4 regions of the Stenotrophomonas sp. 28608_Sma genome follow, and region 1 is predicted to be linked to each of the others. Evidence: predicted binding sites of a transcription regulator. Region 1 holds the regulator's gene; each other region holds the start of a gene.
What was found. The regulator FliA, encoded in region 1, starts transcription of late flagellar genes. The targets are predictions, from matches to a motif close to TAAAGTTTNNCNNNCNNNGGCCGATAA.
Positions count from the first base shown of each region.

Region 2: the regulator FliA is predicted to act here: its motif matches at 2,200-2,226, upstream of ACZLHH_RS20795 (methyl-accepting chemotaxis protein).
Region 3: the regulator FliA is predicted to act here: its motif matches at 2,594-2,620, upstream of ACZLHH_RS06330 (GGDEF domain-containing protein).
Region 4: the regulator FliA is predicted to act here: its motif matches at 2,093-2,119, upstream of ACZLHH_RS17460 (methyl-accepting chemotaxis protein).

Region 1 is NZ_CM151308.1:2,316,240-2,321,044, reverse strand. Features, by position in the region: gene flhF (flagellar biosynthesis GTPase FlhF) at 1-1,177, shown strand, start outside; gene ACZLHH_RS10835 (MinD/ParA family ATP-binding protein) at 1,164-2,051, shown strand; gene ACZLHH_RS10830 (RNA polymerase sigma factor FliA) at 2,048-2,791, shown strand; gene cheY (chemotaxis response regulator CheY) at 2,849-3,241, shown strand; gene ACZLHH_RS10820 (protein phosphatase CheZ) at 3,241-3,846, shown strand; gene ACZLHH_RS10815 (chemotaxis protein CheA) at 3,849-4,805, shown strand, end outside.
Region 2 is NZ_CM151308.1:4,406,520-4,411,324, forward strand. Features, by position in the region: gene ACZLHH_RS20795 (methyl-accepting chemotaxis protein) at 1-2,081, opposite strand, end outside; gene ACZLHH_RS20800 (NAD-dependent epimerase/dehydratase family protein) at 2,292-3,185, opposite strand; gene ACZLHH_RS20805 (S41 family peptidase) at 3,284-4,195, opposite strand; gene ACZLHH_RS20810 (MarR family winged helix-turn-helix transcriptional regulator) at 4,246-4,710, shown strand; gene ACZLHH_RS20815 (DUF4434 domain-containing protein) at 4,716-4,805, opposite strand, start outside.
Region 3 is NZ_CM151308.1:1,379,846-1,384,650, reverse strand. Features, by position in the region: gene ACZLHH_RS06335 (TonB-dependent siderophore receptor) at 114-2,363, opposite strand; gene ACZLHH_RS06330 (GGDEF domain-containing protein) at 2,653-4,068, shown strand; gene ACZLHH_RS06325 (MFS transporter) at 4,164-4,805, opposite strand, start outside.
Region 4 is NZ_CM151308.1:3,684,306-3,689,110, reverse strand. Features, by position in the region: gene ACZLHH_RS17475 (hypothetical protein) at 1-334, shown strand, start outside; gene ACZLHH_RS17470 (M23 family metallopeptidase) at 270-947, opposite strand; gene ACZLHH_RS17465 (L,D-transpeptidase family protein) at 952-1,914, opposite strand; gene ACZLHH_RS17460 (methyl-accepting chemotaxis protein) at 2,149-4,275, shown strand; gene ACZLHH_RS17455 (hypothetical protein) at 4,362-4,652, opposite strand; gene ACZLHH_RS17450 (hypothetical protein) at 4,667-4,805, opposite strand, start outside.

The DNA.
Region 1 (4,805 bases):
CTTCGCTCCGTTCGCTGAAGCCATCGTCGCACCGGCACCCAGCACCGCCGCACCGGCCAACCGCGCCCGCTTCCAGATCGACCCGCCGCACGAGACGCATCACGAAAGCGCGGCGTCGGCCGTGCAGCCGCCGCCGCTGCCGACCGCTGCCGTGACCGAAGCGCAATCCGGGATCGTCGCCAGCGAACCGGCACCGGTCGAAGCCAGCGACGAAACCGGCGCTGCCCCCGTGCTGGCCCCAGCCCCGGCACTGACCCTGGTGGCCCAGGACGACGCCGAGATCCGCCAGCTGCGCCAGGAAGTGGCCGGCATGCGCCATGTGATCGAGCGCGAGATGAACCGCTTCACCGACGAGCGCCTGCGCGGCTGCCCGGTGCGCGCCACCGCGCTGGACCTGATGGACGAGTATGGCTTCGATGCCGGCCTGGCCCGCGACGTGGCCATGCAGATCCCACTGGAGACCGAAGCCCACCGTGGCCGCGGCCTGATGCTGGGGCTGATTTCGCGCAAGCTGCCGATCGCCCCGGTCGACCCGCTGGAAGAAGGCGGCGTGATCGCCCTGGTCGGACCGACCGGCGCTGGCAAGACCACCACCATCGCCAAGCTGGCCTCGCGCTTCGCCGAGAAGCACGCGCCGCGTGACGTGGCCCTGGTCACCACCGACACCACCCGCATCGGTGCCCGCGAGCAGCTGTACGGCTACGGCCGCCAGCTCGGCATCGCGGTGCATGAGGCCAACAGCGGCACCGACCTGGACCAGCTGCTGGAACGCTTGAAGGACTACAAGCTGGTGCTGATCGACACCGCCGGCCTGGGCCCGCGCGACCGCGCACTGGCCGCCCAGCTGCAGTGGCTGCGTGCCGCCCGCCAGGTCCGCACCCTGCTGGTGCTGCCGGCCAACACCAGCTTCGGCGACATGGACGAGGTGGTCCGCCGCTTCGGCGCCGCCAACCTGCAGGGCCTGGTACTGAGCAAGCTGGACGAGACCGGCCGCTTCGGCAACGCCCTGTCGGTGGCCGTGGATCATGCCCTGCCGATCACCTGGGTGACCGATGGCCAGGACGTCCCGGAGGACCTGCACCGGGCCAGTGCAGCCAATCTTGTACTTCGCCTTGAAGATTTGCGCCGCGCGGCCGATATGCCCTGCAACCCGGAGTTGAACCATGCCGTCGCGTGAGTACGCCAAGCTGACCAAGACCTTCCCGCTGTCGGCCACCCGCAGCGAGCCGCTCGGCCCTGTGCGCACCATTGCGGTCACTGGCGGCAAGGGCGGCGTGGGCAAGACGAATGTGTCGGCCAACCTGGCCGTGGCACTGGCTGGCATGGGCAAGCGCACGCTGCTGCTGGACGCCGACCTCGGCCTGGCCAACATCGACGTGATCCTGGGGCTGAACCCCACCTTTACGCTGGCCGACCTGGTCGCCGGCCGCTGCACGCTGGATGACGTCATCGTCGAAGGCCCGAACGGCGTGCTGGTGGTCCCGGCCGCATCCGGCCGCCGCCACATGGCCGAGCTGGCCCCGGCTGAGCACGTTGGCCTGGTCAACGTGTTCTCCGAGCTGGAGCGCGAGCTGGACATCATGGTGGTGGACACTGCCGCGGGCATCACCGATGGCGTGCTGACCTTCTGCCAGGCCGCACAGGACACCGTGGTGGTGGTCTGTGACGAGCCGGCCTCGATCACCGACGCCTACGCACTGATCAAGGTGCTGTCGCGCGAGCGCGGCGTGGACCGCATCCAGGTGGTGGCCAACATGGTGCGCGACCCGAACGAGGGCCGCGTGCTGTACGAAAAGCTGACCCGCGTCTGCGAGAAGTTCCTCGCCGATGTCTCGCTGAACTACCTGGGCTGCGTGCCGCAGGACGATTGGCTGCGCCTGTCGGTGCAGCGCCAGCAGCCGGTGGTGAAGGCCTATCCGTCCAGCCCGGCGGCGCTGGCGATCACCGAGATCGCGCGCCGTACCGCGCGCTGGCAGGCGCCGACCGAACCGCGTGGCGGCGTCGAGTTCTTCCTCGAACGCATCCTCAAGCAGCGTGGGGTGACGGCATGAAAGGCGCAGCCCAGTACAGGGAAGTGCAGCGCTCGGCGGCGAACGAAGTCATCGCCCAGCATTCGGACCTGGTGCGGCGCATCGCCCACCACCTGGCCGCGCGCCTGCCGGCCAGCGTCGAGGTCGACGACCTGATCCAGGCCGGCATGATGGGCCTGATCGAAGCCTCGCGCAGCTATGACGCCGACCAGGGTGCTTCTTTCGAGACCTACGCCTCGATCCGCATCCGTGGTTCGATGATCGACGAGATCCGCCGTGGTGACTGGGTCCCGCGCTCGGTGCACCGCCGTGCACGTGATGCCGCCGCCACCATCCGCCGCCTGGAACAGAGCAGTGGCCGTGCCGCCAGCGCCACTGAAGTGGCCGCCGCGATGGAGATGCCGCTGCCTGAGTACCTGCGGCTGATGGAAGACGCTGCACGTGGCCAGGTGCTGAGCCTGGAATCGCGCATCGAGGACCAGGGCGAGCTGGACACCGTCGCCCAGGGCGGGCCGACCCCGCAGCAGGTACTGGAGCGCGGTGAGTTCGGTCGCGAGCTGGGCAAGGCCATCGGCCACCTGCCCGAGCGCGAACAACTGGTGCTCTCGCTGTACTACGAGCAGGAACTGAACCTGAAGGAGATCGGCGCGGTGCTCGGCGTGAGCGAGTCGCGGGTCTGCCAGATCCACGGCCAGGCGGTACTGCGCCTGCGTGGCCGGCTGAAGCTGTTCGAGGCTGCCGACGCAGGCCTCGAAGAATGAACATCCCCGAGGCGGCTGCCCCCGGCCGTCCGGAATGAACAACAAAGGAATTCTGCTTTGAACAAGAACATGCGCATCCTGATCGTCGACGACTTCTCGACCATGCGTCGAATCGTCAAGAACCTGCTGGGCGATCTGGGCTTCACCAATACCGCCGAAGCCGAGGACGGGCATGCCGCGCTGTCGCTGCTGCAGAGCCAGCCGTTCGATTTCGTGGTCACCGACTGGAACATGCCGGTGATGACCGGCATCGAGCTGCTCAAGGCCATCCGTGCCGATGCCAAGCTGAAGACCCTGCCGGTGCTGATGGTCACGGCAGAAGCCAAGCGCGAGCAGATCATCGAAGCCGCCCAGAGCGGCGTGAACGGCTACATCATCAAGCCGTTCACCGCGCAGACGCTGGAAGAGAAGCTCGGCAAGATCTTCGAACGCCTGGCGGCCAGCGCCTGATGGATACCACGGTCGACAAGAACGCCCTCGCCCTGCGCCTGCAGGAGGCTCTGGACGCACTCGAGTCCGGTGACGAGGCCGCCTGGCGGCAGCGCATCGATGGGCTGGTCGCGCTGCGCACGCAGCCGATGATGAGCGGCCTCTCGCGGCTGGCCCGCGAGCTGGGACAGGCGCTGGGCGAACTGCCGACCGTGCCGAGCGAAGCCGGCGAACTGGACGACGCCTGCGCGCGACTGGACCACGTGGTGGCGATGACCGAACAGGCGACGCACCGCACCCTGGACCTGGCCGAGGAATGCCGCAGCCTGACCGAACAGCTGCGCGCTGAAGGCCTGCAGCCGGGCCAGGACGCGCAGCTCGAGCGCATCCGCCACAACCTGACCGAGATCGCCCTGACCCAGAGCTACCAGGACCTGACCGGGCAGATCATCCGTCGCGTGGTCGGCATCGTCCGCCGCGTGCACGAAGGCTTCGGCGCGCTCGGCCTGCCGCCGGAACAGCATCGCACCGACCCGGAACTGGCCGGGCCGGCACTGAAGGGACTGGACCGCCACGCGGTCTCGCAGAACGACGCCGACGACCTGTTGTCGGATCTGGGGCTGTAAGCATGAGCGCGGTATCCGACGACATCACTGCCGATTTCATCATCGAGGCGCAGGAGATCCTGGATCGCCTCGGCGAACAGCTGGTGTCGCTGGAGCAGGCACCGCAGGACAGCGACCAGCTCAACGCGGTGTTCCGCGGCTACCACACGCTCAAGGGCGGCGCCGGCTTCCTCGGCGTCACCGCCATGGTAGAGCTGTGCCATGCCGCTGAAGAGGCGCTGGGCGCCGCACGTGCCGGCCAGGCCGTGCTGCAGGCCCACCACTTCGACGCGGCCCAGCAATCGCTGGACTACCTGCAGTCGATGCTGGACGCGGTTTCCTCCGGCACCGAGCCGGGCTATGCGCCGCCGGACCTGATCGCACAGTTCGACGTGCACGGCGGTGCCGTGGCTGCACCCGCCGCCGCAGCAGCACCCACCGCGGGTGGCAGCGACCTGATCACCGACGACGAATTCGAGGCGCTGCTCGACCAGCTGCATGGTGGCAACGCGCCGACCGCGGTCGCGCCAGCGAAGAAGGCCGACGACGGACTGATCAGCGAAGACGAGTTCGAAGCCCTGCTCGACCAGCTGCACGGTGGCGCGGCACCGGGCACCAAGCCTGCGGCCGTGGTGGCACCGGCACCGATCGCAGCGCCGCGCCCGGTCGCCGCACCGGCACCGGTGGCGAAGCCGGCCGCCAAGCCGCTGGCCGAGGCCGAACATACCGTGCGCGTGGACACCAAGCGCCTGGACGCGATCGTCAACCTGATCGGCGAACTGGTGCTGTCACGCAATCGGCTCAAGACCCTGCGTGCGCGCCTGCGCGATGAAGAGCTGGACCGGGCAGTGTCCACTCTGGATATCGCCACCGCCCGCCTGCAGTCGGCAGTGATGCGCACCCGCATGCAGCCGGTGGGCAAGGTGTTCTCGCGCTTCCCCAAGGTTGCCCGCGACGTCGCCCGCTCGCTGAAGAAGGAA
Region 2 (4,805 bases), 2.1 Mb from region 1:
AGCGCCAGGATGTTGGTCTGGAACGCGATGCCATCGATTACCGAAATGATCTCGGCAATGCGCTGCGAGGAGGCCTCGATCTGTTCCATGGTCTGCACCACCTGGCTGACCACCTGCCCGCCTTCGCTGGCCACGCCCGCTGCGGAGCCGGCCAGGGTGTTGGCCTGCAGCGCGTGGTCGGCATTCTGGCGCACCGTGGAGGTCAGCTCTTCCATCGAGGCCGCGGTCTCTTCCAGGTTCGCCGCCTGCTGCTCGGTGCGGCGCGACAGGTCACTGTTGCCGGCGGCAATCTCACCCGCCGCCAGGCGGATGCTGGCCGCCGACTGCTGGATCTGGCCAACGATCTGGGTCAGCTGCTGCACGGTGCTGTTGGCATCGTCGCGCATCACCGCGAACACGCCGTGGAAGTCGCCCTGCATGCGCGCGCTGAGGTCGCCTGCGGCAATCGCGCGCAGCAGCGTCGACAGCTCGGCCAGGTTGTGGTCGCTGACCTGCATCATGGTGTTGAGGGTTTCCACCATGCGGCGGAAGTCGTGGTCGAAGCGCAGCGTGTCGCCGCGCACCGCGAAATCACCGGCTGCTGCGGCAGCGGCCAGCTGCTGGATCTGATCGTTGATCGCCGCCAGGTTGCTCTTGGTGGTGGCCATTGCAGCGGTGAACACCGCCTTCTCGCCCGGCAGCGCTTCCATGTCCACGCTCAGGTCACCCACCGCATAGCGCTGCATCACGTCGACCAGGCGCTGGGTGACGGCGTTGCTGGAGGCCACCAGCTGGTTGCTGTCAGCCACCATCCGGCCGTACTCACCCGGGAACGCCGAGGCGTCCATGCGGTAGCTGATTTCACCGGCGTCATGGCGACGCGCCATTTCCGCCTGCGCCGCCATCACCGACTGCAGCTGCCCCCGCATGCCCTGCATCGCGTCCAGCAGGCGGCCCACTTCGTCGTTGCTGCGTGCCGGCAGGGTGCTGTCCAGCTTGCCCGCGGCGACGTCGCCGGCCACGCGCACGGCTTCGGCCAGTGGGCGGATCGCCAACCGGCGCAGCAGCACATAGACACCGGCACTCAGCGTCAGCGCGGCCACCACACCAACCAGCAGGGTCAGCCACAGCAGCTGGCGCGCCTCGGCCACGATCACCGCGTGCGGCATCACCACACCCAGTGCAAAGCGCTGCGGCGCATCGCCCACACGCAGCGGCACGTATACGCGCACGTTGCCGGCGGCATCCGGAGTGAAGGCTTCGAACCGGCGGTCGGCGGCGATGTCTGCCAGCATGCTGCGGGTCAATGCGTCGCCACGCGGCTTGCCGATTTCGGCGGCATTGGCCGAGGCCAGCACCACGCCATTTGGCGAGAGCAGTTCGACGCGCCCGGCGCCCATCGGCTTCAGCGTGGCCAGGTGCTTCTGCAGCGCCGCCAGCGAGAAGTCCACAGTAAATACACCGAGGAACCGGCCGTTTTCGATGATCGGCGTGCTCAGCGTGCTCATCAGCACCTGCTGGCCACCGATGTCGTAGGCGTAGGGCTCGCTTACCTTCGCCAGCTTGTCGCGGCTGGGCACCATGTACCAGTCACCGGAGCCACTGGCCGTCTCGGTGTAGTCGGTCATCGTCGACTGCTGCGGCTTGCCGTCGTGCCAGGCCCAGTAGCTCATGTAACGACCGGTGGCATCGTGCGCTTCGGTGTTGACGAACTCGGCATCCTTGCCATCGAAGGCGTCGGCCTCCCACATGGTGCTCTTGCCCAGCCACTCGGGGTGGGTGCGCAGCTGCTCGCCCAGCACGGCAGCCAGGCTGGCACGGTCCGGAACATCGCCGCGCGCGCGCTGGGCGAGCACGGCCTCGACCATGGCGTCGTTGCTGGCAAAGGCGGTGCCCAGATCGGCCGCGACCTGGCGGGCTTCGGCGGTGGCTTCGCTGGCCATGGTCTGGCGCGAGGCGTCGATCAGGCTGGCGCTGGCCTGGCGGTAGATCAGGAACGCAGTCAGGCCGAAGCACAGCAGCGCGATCGCAGCGGTGCCCAGCATCAGCTTGTGGGCGATGCTGCCCGGGCGGCGGGCAGCGGCGGAACGGGGAGAAGGCATGGAAGGATCCGCAAGGCAGTTCAGGACGACCGGCACCGCGAGGGCACCGCGCAGGTGCGCGATCCGTCGCGCAGGCCACCGGCCGCCGGGACACGCCCGGCGCTGGAAGCGCACCGGGTTAGCGGCCGCCTGCGAACGAGGTTGAGGCGGTCCATCTGCACATTCCTGAACCTGCTCAGGGTCGGGTCAGGAACCCGCCCGGCTGCCGCCCTATTCGGCCACGCGGTCCTTGATCCATTCCGCCCGCGGCAGCACCTCGATGCTGCCAACCGCGTACTGCTGCAGCACGTCGTCCGGGCCGAAGCGCGGCTGCCAGCCCAGTGTGCTGCGCATCAGTGCACTGTCGTAGACGCGGTCAATGCTCAGCGGTAGCGGCCAGCCACGGCGCTCGAACTCGGCCAGCAACTGCGGGGCGCGGCGGGCCAGTACCCTGCGAGGCTGGGTCGCCAGTTCCAGGCAATCCTCGCGCAGGAACGGCGTCGGTGCGCAGGCAATGTAGCGTGCGAAGGCAGCGCCCTCATCGTGCAGCAGCGCGGCATGTGCGCTGGCCACGTCGCGCGCGTCGATGCCGCGGTGCAGGCGGAACATCGCCATCCGCTCCGGTGGCTCGGGGAAACAGCGGGCCATGCGCAGCACGCGCACGCTGAAGCCCGGCGCCGCAGCGGCTTCAGCCAATGCCTCGGCCTGCAGCTTGCTGCGATGGTAGATGGTGCGTGGCAGCGGCTCGGTATCTTCATCGATCCAGCGGCAACCGCCCGCCACCACCGCATGGCCATACAGCGCCGTGGTGCTGGTCAGCACGAAGCGGCGTGCACCGGCCTCGCGGGCAGCCTGCAACAGGTGTGCAGTCGCCTCCACATTGATCTGCTGGAATACCGCATCCGGCACCAGGCCGACATGGGGTGCGTGCAGGGCGGCGGTATGGATCACCGCGTCGACGCCCTGCACTGCCCGCTTCACGGCCTGACGATCGGTGACATCGGCAATGATGCGGGTGGTGGCGAATGGGCTGCGATCCAGCCCCACCACTTCGTGGGCCGCCGCCAGCGCGCCGAAGATCGCACGCCCGATCCGCCCGGAACTGCCGGTCAACAGAATCTTCATTGAGTCCATTCACTCGAAGCGCCCGGGAACTACCGGGATGCATCGATTCTAGGCACGCTGCATGTCGTCTGCGATAGGGCGCGGTTGCAATTGTGCGTTCATTCTGGCGATGCCGATCGGGCCAGCAGCTGCCGGGCGACGAACAGCGGATCGTCACCGCCTGCTGCATCAGGCGTGACGCCGGTGCGTTCCCAGTTGGTTCCGGTACGGAGGTTGATCGGCTGCCGGTCGGGAATGCTGATCTGATAGCCATCCGGCAGCAGCACAGGATCATCGAACATATGTGCCGCGCCGCCACTTCGACTACCAACGACACGTGCCCGCCCCTGCGCCTGCAGCGAGTACGCGACGAATTCGGCGGCCGACCCGGTGCGGCGGTCGATCAGCACCACCAGCGGCTTCAGGTACAGCCCCAGGCTCGCCGGTGGCAACGGTACCGGACTGCGCTGGCCACGGCGTTGCAGTGACTGCACCTGGGTGATCTCCGCCGCCAGCAGGGTCCGCACCAGCAGGTCCGCACTGCCGTCATCGCCACCACCGTTCTGGCGCAGGTCCAGCACCAGGCCGTCGGTGTCGGCCAGCAGGGTGAAGGCAGCAGCCAGCTTCGGCCGGGCCAGATCGAGCGGATAGAAGGTGCTCAGGCGCAGGTAACCGATGTTGCCTTCCAGCACCCGCACCTCGCGCACGCCCGCACCATTGCTGCGCGCATCCGCGCGCCAGGCCATCAGCCAGTCGTCCTGGCCGGCGCGGGCATCCACCCGCTCGACATGGAAGTGGCCATCGAACACGTCCAGATCCTGGTTCAAGCGTGCGCTGAACGCCTTGGGGTCCGCGCAGCTGTCCACATAGCGCTGTTGGGTGGACCAGCCGCGCACGGCCTCGGCAATGCGCGCGCCTTCGGCCACGTCCAGGTACTGCGCCTGTATCGCCGTGGCCGCCGCCTGCAGCACCGCGTCCTGGGCCGGGCAGGACGCCGCCAGCAGCGCGCCCAGCATCCACGAAACCGCCATGACCGCACCCCATGTTGATGATATGTAAGTGCTTATATATCATCGCCACCATGGATCTCCAACATGCCACCCTGGGAACACTGCTGCGGGCCCTGCTCGACCAGCTGGACCCGGCGGTCGAGCAGGCCTACCGCGACCTGAAGCTGGACTACCGGCCGCGCTACACCCCGGTGCTGCGCACGCTGATGGCGCAGGGACCCTGCCGCATCAAGGATCTCGCACTGGCCTGCGGGCTCAGCCATTCGGCGCTCAGCCAGACGGTTTCAGCAATGGTGCGCGACGGCTGGCTGCACGCTGCGGTCGGTGAAGACAGCCGCGAGCGCATCCTGCAGATGAGCCCGCGCGCGTTGCAGGCATTGCCGGCGCTGCAGGCGCAGTGGCGGGCCACGGCACGCGCGGCGCGCAGCCTCGATGCCGATCTTGGACAGTCATTGGAGCAGGTGCTGCGCGAGGCACTGCAGGCGCTTGAACAGCGGCCGTTCGCGCAGCGACTGCGTGGCACGCCCCAACGCTGAGGCGCTTACTGCTCGGCCGCCATCTCGATTTCACTGAGGAACGTCCAGCTGCCATTGGCCAACCGCAGCTCCAGCGTGCGGCACTGCGCGGCCAG
Region 3 (4,805 bases), 940 kb from region 1:
ATAACATTGCAGGCCACGCGGTCCCTCACCGGGCATGGCCCGGCGCTACCGGAGCGCGGCCGGCAACGCCAGGCCACGCCTGGCGGACGCAGCGGACCGACGTCCGCCTGCGGTCAGAACCCGAAGCGCAGGCTGGCCCAGTACGCGCGGCCCGGCTCGTTGTAGGTCGCCGCGCCGGCATCGCTGCTGTTGGCCTCGCGGAACAGGCGCTTGTCGGCCAGGTTGTTCACGCCGAAACCGAAGCTGACCGTCTCGGTCACCTTGTAGCGCGCGCTCACGCCCCAGATGTTGTACGCACCACGGTCCTGCAGCGCGATCGACGGATCGCAGGTGCCGGTGCAGCGCGGATCATTGTTGATGTTGGTGGTGGCCGGCTTCTGCTTGCCGTAGAAGGTGCCGGTCAGCAGCACCGACAGCTTGTCGGTGGCCTGCCAGTCCAGCATCGTGTTGACGGTGTACTTCGGAATTACCGACAGCGGCTGGCCGGTGCTCTTGTTCTCGTTCTCCACCATGTAGGTGAAGTTGTTGCTCCACTTCAGGCGGTTGCCCTGCTCGCCCAGCAGCGGGACCACCAGGTTGCCTTCCAGACCCTGCACGATCGCCTTGGGTGCGTTCTCCCAGCGGAAGATGCGGCCCTTGGTGTCGGCGGTCAGCCCGATCTGGTTGTACCCGGCTTGGATCTTGTCCTTGTAGTCGTTGTGGAAGTAGGTCAACGACGCTTGCCAGCCGCTCTGCGGTGCCCACTCGATACCCAGTTCCTTGTTCAGGCTGGTTTCCGCCTTCAGGTCCGAGTTGCCGCGCATGTAGCAGCCGGCGCCCAGGCTCGGCAGTGCATTCGGGCAGCCATTGCCCCGGGTGTAATACAGATAGTCCGGATTCGACTGGTACAGGTTCGGCGCCTTGAATGCACGGGCGATACCGCCCTTCACCACCCAGTCGCTGTTGATGCGGAACTGCGCGTTGAGGCTGGGGCTGGTGTTGTTGCCGAACTGGCTGTGGTGGTCGAAGCGCAGGCCCGGGGTGACGATCCAGCGCTCGCCCAGGTAGATGTTGTCTTCCACGAACACGGCGGTGGTCTGCGCGTCGGACTTGCCGCGTGCGCGATCGGCCGACAGCCCCGGGATGCCGCCGCCGCTGCTGCTGGACTGGCTCATTGAGTACGGGTCGGTCAGGCGACTGTCCAGGTATTCAAAGCCCAGCGTCCAGATGTTCTCGGCACCACCCAGCGTGGTCGGGAAACTGACTTCGCCGTCCAGCTGGTAGTTGCGCAGGCGCGAGGTCGACCAGTCGGTGCCGTTGAAGCTGCCCTCCGGGCCACCGGCCAGGCCTTCGTTGATGCGCGAGTTGTTCACCGCCTCCACTGCAGCCGTTACCCGCGAGGTCACATCACCCCAGCGGCCGCGATGGGTGATCGCTCCGGTGTTGCGATACATGCGGTTGGTCTCGGCCTGCTGCTCGGCCAACGCCCCCAGATCGATCGGTGTCGAGGTACCGGTGGTGCTGACCGCGCGGTCGCCAGCATAGATGTTGCCCTGGCGACTGGTGCCGGCTTCGAATTCGACCACCTGGTTGGCGGTCACGTCCCAGCGCAGCAGCGCGTTGACATCGCGGTTCTTGACGCCCTCGCGACCGGCCGGCGGCACCGCGTTCGGATTCGTCGCGAAGTCACGATTGAGTTCCAGCGAATCGGCGTCGGTCTTGTTGAGATTGCCGTACAGGCGGAACGACAGGGTGTCGGTCATCGGCCCGCTCAGCTGCAGGCCGACGCGCTCGCTGCCGCCTTCGGCGCTGTGCTCGGGCACCAGGCCATACAGGTCGACCGCGCCGGTCAGGTCGCCGGTCGGGCGCTTGGTGATGATGTTGACCACGCCACCGGAAGCACCCGAGCCATAACGTGCCGCTGCAGGGCCACGCAGCACTTCGATGCGCTCGATCATTTCCGCCGGCACCCAGTTGGTATCGCCGCGGGTATTGCGCTCACCGCTGCGGCCCATGCGCACGGCATCACGCGCACCGATGCGCTTGCCGTCGACCAGGATCAGGGTGTTTTCCGGGCCCATGCCACGCAGATCGATCTGGCGGTTGTTGCCGTACTGGCCCGAGGCACTGTTGCCGGTCAGGTTGACGCCGGGCATGGTGCGCAGCAGCTCGGCGATGTCGTTGGCCGGCGGGCGCCTGGCGATGTCCTCTGCGGTGATGGTGGAGGTACCCAGGGCCTGGCGCGCGATCTGCGAGGCGGTGACGTGCACCGTGTCGATATCGGTGGCGTCGGTTTCGGCGTGGGCGGTCAGAGCGCTGCCGGCCAGCAGGGCGGCAACGGCAAGCGCCAGCGGGCGCGGCGAAAGGACAACGGCAGGGGACATGATCAGGACCTTCTGGCAGGGCTACGGGGCCTCTGGCAAAGGGCTTGAGGCAACGACGAGGGGGAGGCGGAGCAGTCCTGCAGCAGGCACCTGCAGCCCGTTCCGTGCGCGCATTCTCCCATCAATGCGATTGATTCTCAAATGCGTTCACTCATTGCCGCAGCGGCGCCGATGTGGTTTGCGCACCGTGCAACCCTGCACCGCGCGTAAACTGGCCGGCTAACCCGCCATCAACCGTATGCCGCCGCGGCCGATACCCGTGGTTTGCCGTACGCAGTCAGAGATCGACGTGGAACCACCCCAATTGGACGATGCCAGCCAGCCGCTGGCCGAGGCCTGGCAGCAGTGTCTGCTGCAGGCCGGCCCTGCCGCCACCGCGCTGCTCAAGGCCGCTGCTACCGATGCCCCACCCGCGCTGGCCCAGCGCTTTTACGAAGTACTGCTGCAGGACACCCGTGCGCGCCGTTTCCTGTCCCACGACCAGGTCAAGCAGCGCCTGCAGCCGGCCATGCAGCGCTGGCTGGCGCAGCTGCTGACCACTGATGCCAGCGGCATCGCCAACACCGTGGCCTCGCAGCGGATCATCGGCGACGTGCACGCCCGCGTCGGCATTCCGGTCGACCTGGTTACCCGCGGTGCGCGCGTGCTCAAGCACGAACTGTTCGTGCGCCTGCGCGACGATGCACCGGACAGCGACACCGCCTTTGCCGCCATCGACTGCCTCAGCGCGATCATGGATATCGCCATGGAAGGCATGACCCTGGCCTACACCCACGCGCGCGAGCGCTCCACCCGTGCCGACGCCGCCTACCGGCTGTTCTCGCTGGTACAGAACGTTGGTACCGAACGCGAGCGCCAGCGCGCACTGCTGCTGGACTGGGAAAACGCCCTGCTCTACGCGTTGGCCGGTCACGTGCAGGCCAGCGACAACGCCAGCCTGGCCACCTCGGAGTTCGGCCTGTGGTTCACTCACAAGGGCATCCCCAGCTTCGGCGAAAGCAGCGAAACGCAGCAGGTGGGCCAGTTGATGGCCCGCATTGATGGCCACCTGCAGCGCGCGAGCGGCGATGCTCCGGCGCAGCGACTGGCGGTGCTGCCGGCCATCCGCGAGGACCTGGCCGCCATCCGCACCCTGATGACACTGCTGTTCGAGCGCATCGGCGAACTGGATGCCGGCAGCGACGCGCTGACCAACCTGCTCAACCGTCGCTTCCTGCCCACCGTGCTGCGCCGGGAAATCGAGCTGGCCACACGCAACCGCGCACCATTCTCGCTGCTGCTGCTCGACCTGGATCACTTCAAGGCGATCAACGATGGCCACGGCCACGATGCCGGCGACCGCGCGTTGCAGCACGTCGCCGGCCTGCTCGGCCAGCTCACGCGCGGCAGCGACTACCTGTTCCGCTATGGCGGCGAAGAATTCGTGGTGGTACTGGTGGCTGCCAGCGAATCGCAGGCGACCGTGATCGCCGAGAGCCTGCGGCGGCAGATCGCACAGTCGCCGGTGGCACTGGCCAACGGCCAGGTGCTGGCACTGACCGCCAGCATCGGCGTGGCCGGCCACGACGGCCATCCGGACTACGAGCGGCTGATGGCCCGTGCCGACGCGGCAATGTACGAGGCCAAGCGCAGCGGCCGCAACCGCGTGGTGGTGGCCAGTGCGGACCTGCAGGAAGCCCCGGGACGGCGCGCACTGCAGCGATGACGGCAGGACAGGTAGAGTCGACCGCGGGTCGACTATCGCGCGCAGCGCGGGATTTTTCGCACGTTGGGTAAAGAGCAGTCGACTGACAGTCGACTCTACCGACAACCGGCACTACCGATGCGAGCGCCAGCCGCTGCCTTCACCGCCGCCACCCGCCACGCGGCCCACCACAGCAGCGCCAGCAACGCGATGCCTGCCCCCAGCAGGCACACGGCAGGCCAGCCATGGCGCGCCTGCATCCAGGGTCCGGCCGCTGCACCGGCACCACTGCCCACCGCATAGAACAGCATGTACAAAGCCACCAGGCGCCCATGCTGTTCTGCCGGTGCACGCAGCAGCAGCGCCTGGTTCGATACGTGCAGTGCCTGCCCACCGAGGTCGAGCACGATCACGCCCAACAGCAGCAACGACAGCGACTGCGGCAGGCCCAGCAAGGGCCACCACGCAACCAGCATCAACAACAGCGTACCGACGCTGACCGGATGCGCGAAACCACGGTCCATCCAGTGCCCTACCCGCGCCGCCAGCAGCGCACCGATCACCCCGGCCAGGCCCAGTGCTCCGATGGCGGCGGTCGACCAATGCAGCGGTGGCGCCGAGAGCGGCAAGGGTGCCGCCGCCCAGAACACATTGAGGCCGGCAAACAGCAGCAGTGCCAGCGGCCCACGTTCGCGCAGCGTTCGATCGCGGCGCAGCATGCCCAGCATCGAGCCCAGCAGCTCGCGCCAGCGTGGGGG
Region 4 (4,805 bases), 1.4 Mb from region 1:
GGAATCGGTTGAGCCTGCTGGATTTGCCGCCTCGTACTTCGGTTATGGCCGGGGGGATGCGCTGCCGCGCGGGCGCTCGTGGCTGCGGCTGACTGTGCTGGAGGTCGACCCGGCGCTGGCCGGTCGCACGGCCTCGGTGGAACTGCTGCCACCGATGGACGTACTGAAGCTGACCGACCTGGACTACGCGTGGCTGTGGCCGTTCTTCTTCTGGAAGGTGGCGGCGTTGTTCCTGCTGATTCCGGGCGCTGCGCTGGTGGCATTCACCATCACCTTGCGGCACTGGCAGCGTCAGGCGTCGAAGCCGCCTGTTTCAACAGCGGATACGGATTGATCGACTCTCCCTTCCACCACTGTCTTTCCGGGCCCAGCACGTGCACCTCGAAATGCAGGTGCGGGGCCTCGGCGCTGGCGTTACCGGTGCTGCCCACGTAACCGATCACCTCTCCGCGCTTGATCACCTGCTTCTCCGCCAGGCCATCGGCGTAGCGCTGCAGATGCGCGTAGTAGTAGCACCAGCGCCCGCTGGGCTCGAACTGGTAAATCGTCAAGCCGCCGCGCTCGCTGTCGAACAGTTTTTCAACCGTTCCATCGGCCACCGCCAGCACCGGCGTACCGGTATCGGCCATGATGTCGATGGCATCGTGCACGCGACCCTCGCTGCGCGCATCGGTGAACGTGTCGCGCAGCTGGGAGGCCAGGACGCCCTGTACCGGCAGCAGCAGACCCGACGGCGCATCCGCAGTCCGCGCGGCTGACGGTGCGGTGGCGGCGGGGGCAGGGGCCGTGTCGAGCGGCGCTACGGATCCCTTGGCCGGCGCCACAGCTGCTGCCGGTTGTGCTTCCGGCAGCGATTCGGCTACCGGCTCGCCTGCATCGCGGCGCAGCCACCAGCCTGCACCCAGCCCCAGCAGAACGCCCAGCACGATCAGTTGCGAAAGGCGCATCGGCTCACTCCTGCATCACCACGGGTACCGAGGTATCCACGGCATCGGCCACGCGCAGCGCATCCCAGTTGGTCATGCGCACGCAGCCATGCGATTCGGTCTTGCCCACATGGCCGGGTTCGGGCGTGCCATGCAGGCCGTAATGCGGCTTGGACAGATCGATCCAGACCCGCCCGACCGGATTGTTCGGGCCCGGTGCCAGGGTGGCCTTCTTTTCGCCCTTGCGGGCATCCCAGAACAGTTTCGGGTTGTAGTGGAACGGCGGGTCGCGGTAAACGCCCAGGATCTTCCATTCGCCGATCGGTAACGGGTCGTGCTGGCTGCCCGACGACACCGGCACCTGTGCGATCACCTTGCCCTGCGCATCCAGCAGCTGCAGCGTGGAGTCGGATTTGTCGACCACGATCTTCGCCGCCTTTGGCAATGCGGCCAGTGCGATGTTGGGTACCTGGATGCGGCTGCCAGCCTTGGTCAGGTCCACGCCGGGATTGAGCGCCTTCATCAGCTCAGGGGAGGCATGGAAGCGCTCGCCGAGGGCTTCTTCCACACTGCCGTAGCCCAGCGATGTGAGCTTGGCCTGGGCGGCGGGCCCTTTCGGAGTGGCCTGGAACGGACCGGCGACATCCTCAGCAGTCAGCGTGTAGCTGGCCAGCGGCCCAACGGTATCGGCCTGCAGGGCCTTCCAGGTGGTGTCGTCCAGTTCGCCCGTTACGTCCAGCCCATGCGCTGCCTGGAAACCCGACACCGCGCGTCGCTGGTTGCTGCCCACTTCGCCGTCGATCTGGCCAGGGGAGAAGTTCGCGCGATCCAGCAGCACCTGGGCGTGCAGCGCGGAGTGGGGTGCGGTGTCCGGTCCGGCCGTTTCGGCAATGGGTGCGGGCAGGTGGGGCGGCGGCGCCTGCGCGAAGGCTGGCGACGCCAGCAGCGAGAGAGCGAGCAGGGTGGATCGGGACACGGGCAAGGGCATTGGGATCTCCAGCAGGTCACGCCACCACCTTGCCCGCAGCAGCCGCCGAGCCACCGTGAAAGGGATCTGACGTCCGCATGAGCAGTCGCGCCCACCGCAGTCAATTCCCGTGTCCAGAAGCGGCCGGGCCGGGGCTCACCAAGGTGAACGGTGGCCGACGCTATCGACGGACGGCGATCAAGATTGCCTGCCGGGCCGCCGATAAGGGCGCATCCCCCCGTTTTGGATACCCCCATGAACTACTTGAGGAACGTCAGGGTTGCCTGGCGTCTTGGGCTGGGCTTTGGCCTGTTGCTGCTGCTGGTTGCCGCCGTGGTGGCCACCGGCGCCACCGCCAGTGTCGTGCAGAAGCGCGCGATGCAGCAGGTGGTCGACGTCAGCGTAGCCAAGGTGCGCCTGTTGTCGCAGATGCTCGATGCCAACAACCAGATGATGGTGGTGCGTCGCGAGATGCTGATCCGCCAGGGCGACGACCGTGGCCACGACGAGCAGCGCATCGCCGATCTGGTGAAGCGCTACGAGGCCAGCTGGACCGCCTATCAGGCGCTGCCCAGCGACGCCGACGGCAAGGCCATCGCTGAAACCATCGCCGCCAAGCGTGCCATTGCGCGTCCACTCAACAAGCAGACCAGCGAACTGATGGAGCAGGGCGACTACCCGGGCGCCATAGCGCTGACCCTGGGCCCGGTGCAGGAAGCGGCAAACGGCTGGAACAAGGCGCTGTCCGATGGCGTGGACTTCGAAGAGAAGGAAAGCCGTGAGGCAGCCGCCGAGGCGATCCGCCTGGGCGAGCGCAGCCTGCTGCAGCTGCTGGTGCTGGGCGGCGTCGCGCTTCTGGTGGGCATCGGTGCCTCGGTGATGATCGGCCGCAGCCTGACCGGCCCGCTGGCCCGCGCGGTGAACCTGGCCGAGCGCCTGTCCAAGGGCCAGCTGGACCAGGAGTTCCGCCTTGGTGGCCGTGACGAACTGACCCAGCTGGGCGAGGCGATGGCCAGCGTGCGGCAGAGCGTGCAGGCGGCGATCGGCGCGCAGCTGCAGATGGCCGAACAGCATGAGGCCGGTGCGATCCGCTATCGCATGGACGCCAGTGCGTTCCCCGGTGATTTCGGCCGCATGGTGCAGGCCACCAACAGCCTGGTCGAATCGCACGTCCAGGTGGAGATGCTGATGGCCGAGGTGATGCAGCGCTACGCCATCGGTGACCTCAGCCGTGATCTGCCGGACTACCCGGGCGAGAAGGGCACACTGACCCGCACCCTGGCGGCGGTGAAGCAGAGCCTGATGGCGATCAACGCGCAGATCGATGAACTGGCCCGCGCCGCACGCGCCGGTGATTTCAGCATGCGTGGCGATGCCGCAGCGTTCCAGTACCAGTTCAAGGCGATGGTCGAGCACCTCAACGGCATGATGGCCAGTTCGCAGGCCAGCATCGCCGACGTCTCCGACGTGCTGCGTGCAATCTCGCACGGCGACCTGACCGCACGCATGGAGGGCGAGTACGACGGTGTGTTCGCGCGCATGCGCGACGACGCCAACACCACCACCGCACAGCTGACCGGCATCGTGCGGGGCATCCAGGTGGCCGCCGACAGCATCAACAACGCAGCGCAGGAACTGGCCGCCGGCAACAACGACCTGTCGCGCCGCACCGAGCAGCAGGCCGCCAACCTGGAAGAGGCCGCAGCATCGATGGAGGAGCTGACCTCCACCGTGCGCCAGAATGCCGAGCTGGCCCGTCAGGCCGACAGCGAAGCGCATGCCGCCGGTGCCGCAGTGCGCGAGACCGAGCAGGCAATGGCACAGATGGCATCGGTGATGGGCGAGATCGATCAGTCATCGGCACGCATCTCGGAGATCTCCACGGTGATCGACGGCATCGCGTTCCAGACCAACATCCTGGCGCTGAATGCTGCGGTGGAAGCCGCCCGTGCGGGCGAGCAGGGCCGTGGGTTTGCCGTGGTTGCCAGCGAAGTGCGCACGCTCGCACAGCGTGCCGGTGTCGCCGCCAAGGAGATCAAGGAACTGATCGAAGATGCCGCTGCGAAGGTGAAGAGCGGCCTGGCAGTGACGGTCGAATCGGAAGCCGCGATCGCGCGCGTAGCCCAGGCAAGTTCGCGCACCACCCAGCTGATGAGCGACATCGCAGCGGCCAGCAAGGAACAGGCCGCCGGTATCGAGCAGGTCAACCAGGTGGTGGTGCAGATGGACCAGGTGACCCAGCAGAACGCTGCGCTGGTGGAAGAAGCCACCGCGGCGAGCCGCGCGCTGGAAGAACAGGCGCATGCGCTGACCACGTCGGTTTCGGTGTTCAAGGTGGAGCAGGGCGCGCGCATGCCCATCATGCCTGCTCAGGCGGCGTAAGCAACCTGCGACTGGATGTTGGATGGCGCCCTGCATGCGCTCCCGCGTGCAGGGCGTCGATGCGCGCAACCGGTCCGTGCCGTTGGCTAGCGCCCGCGCGCGGCGCGTTCGATCAGCCAGCCGGCTGCGTACAGCAACAGCAGTGTTGGCGGAAGCAGCACTGCATACGCGGTCGACCAGGGTTTGCCGTACAGCAGGCTGCCTGCGCCGATGGCATCGAGTGCGGCGGACTGTAGGGTGATGGGAAGCGCCATCAGGATATAGGTGCCCTTCGGGTCCGCGTCCGACTGCGCGCCGTGAACCAGCCATGCGGTCAACAGCAGGTAGACCACGCAAAGCGCAAGACCGGTCCAGCTCAGTAATCGCCGCATCTTCATTCGCATGCCTCCGTTCAACGGACGTCGAAGCGAGCCTGCAGAGGCAGGCTCACATTCCGCAGCAGATCCCTGACCACCACCTGCGCAGTCCATGTGCCTTTCGGATCACTGGCCTCGGCCACGAACTTCAGGTGCAGGTTGGCCATGTACAAC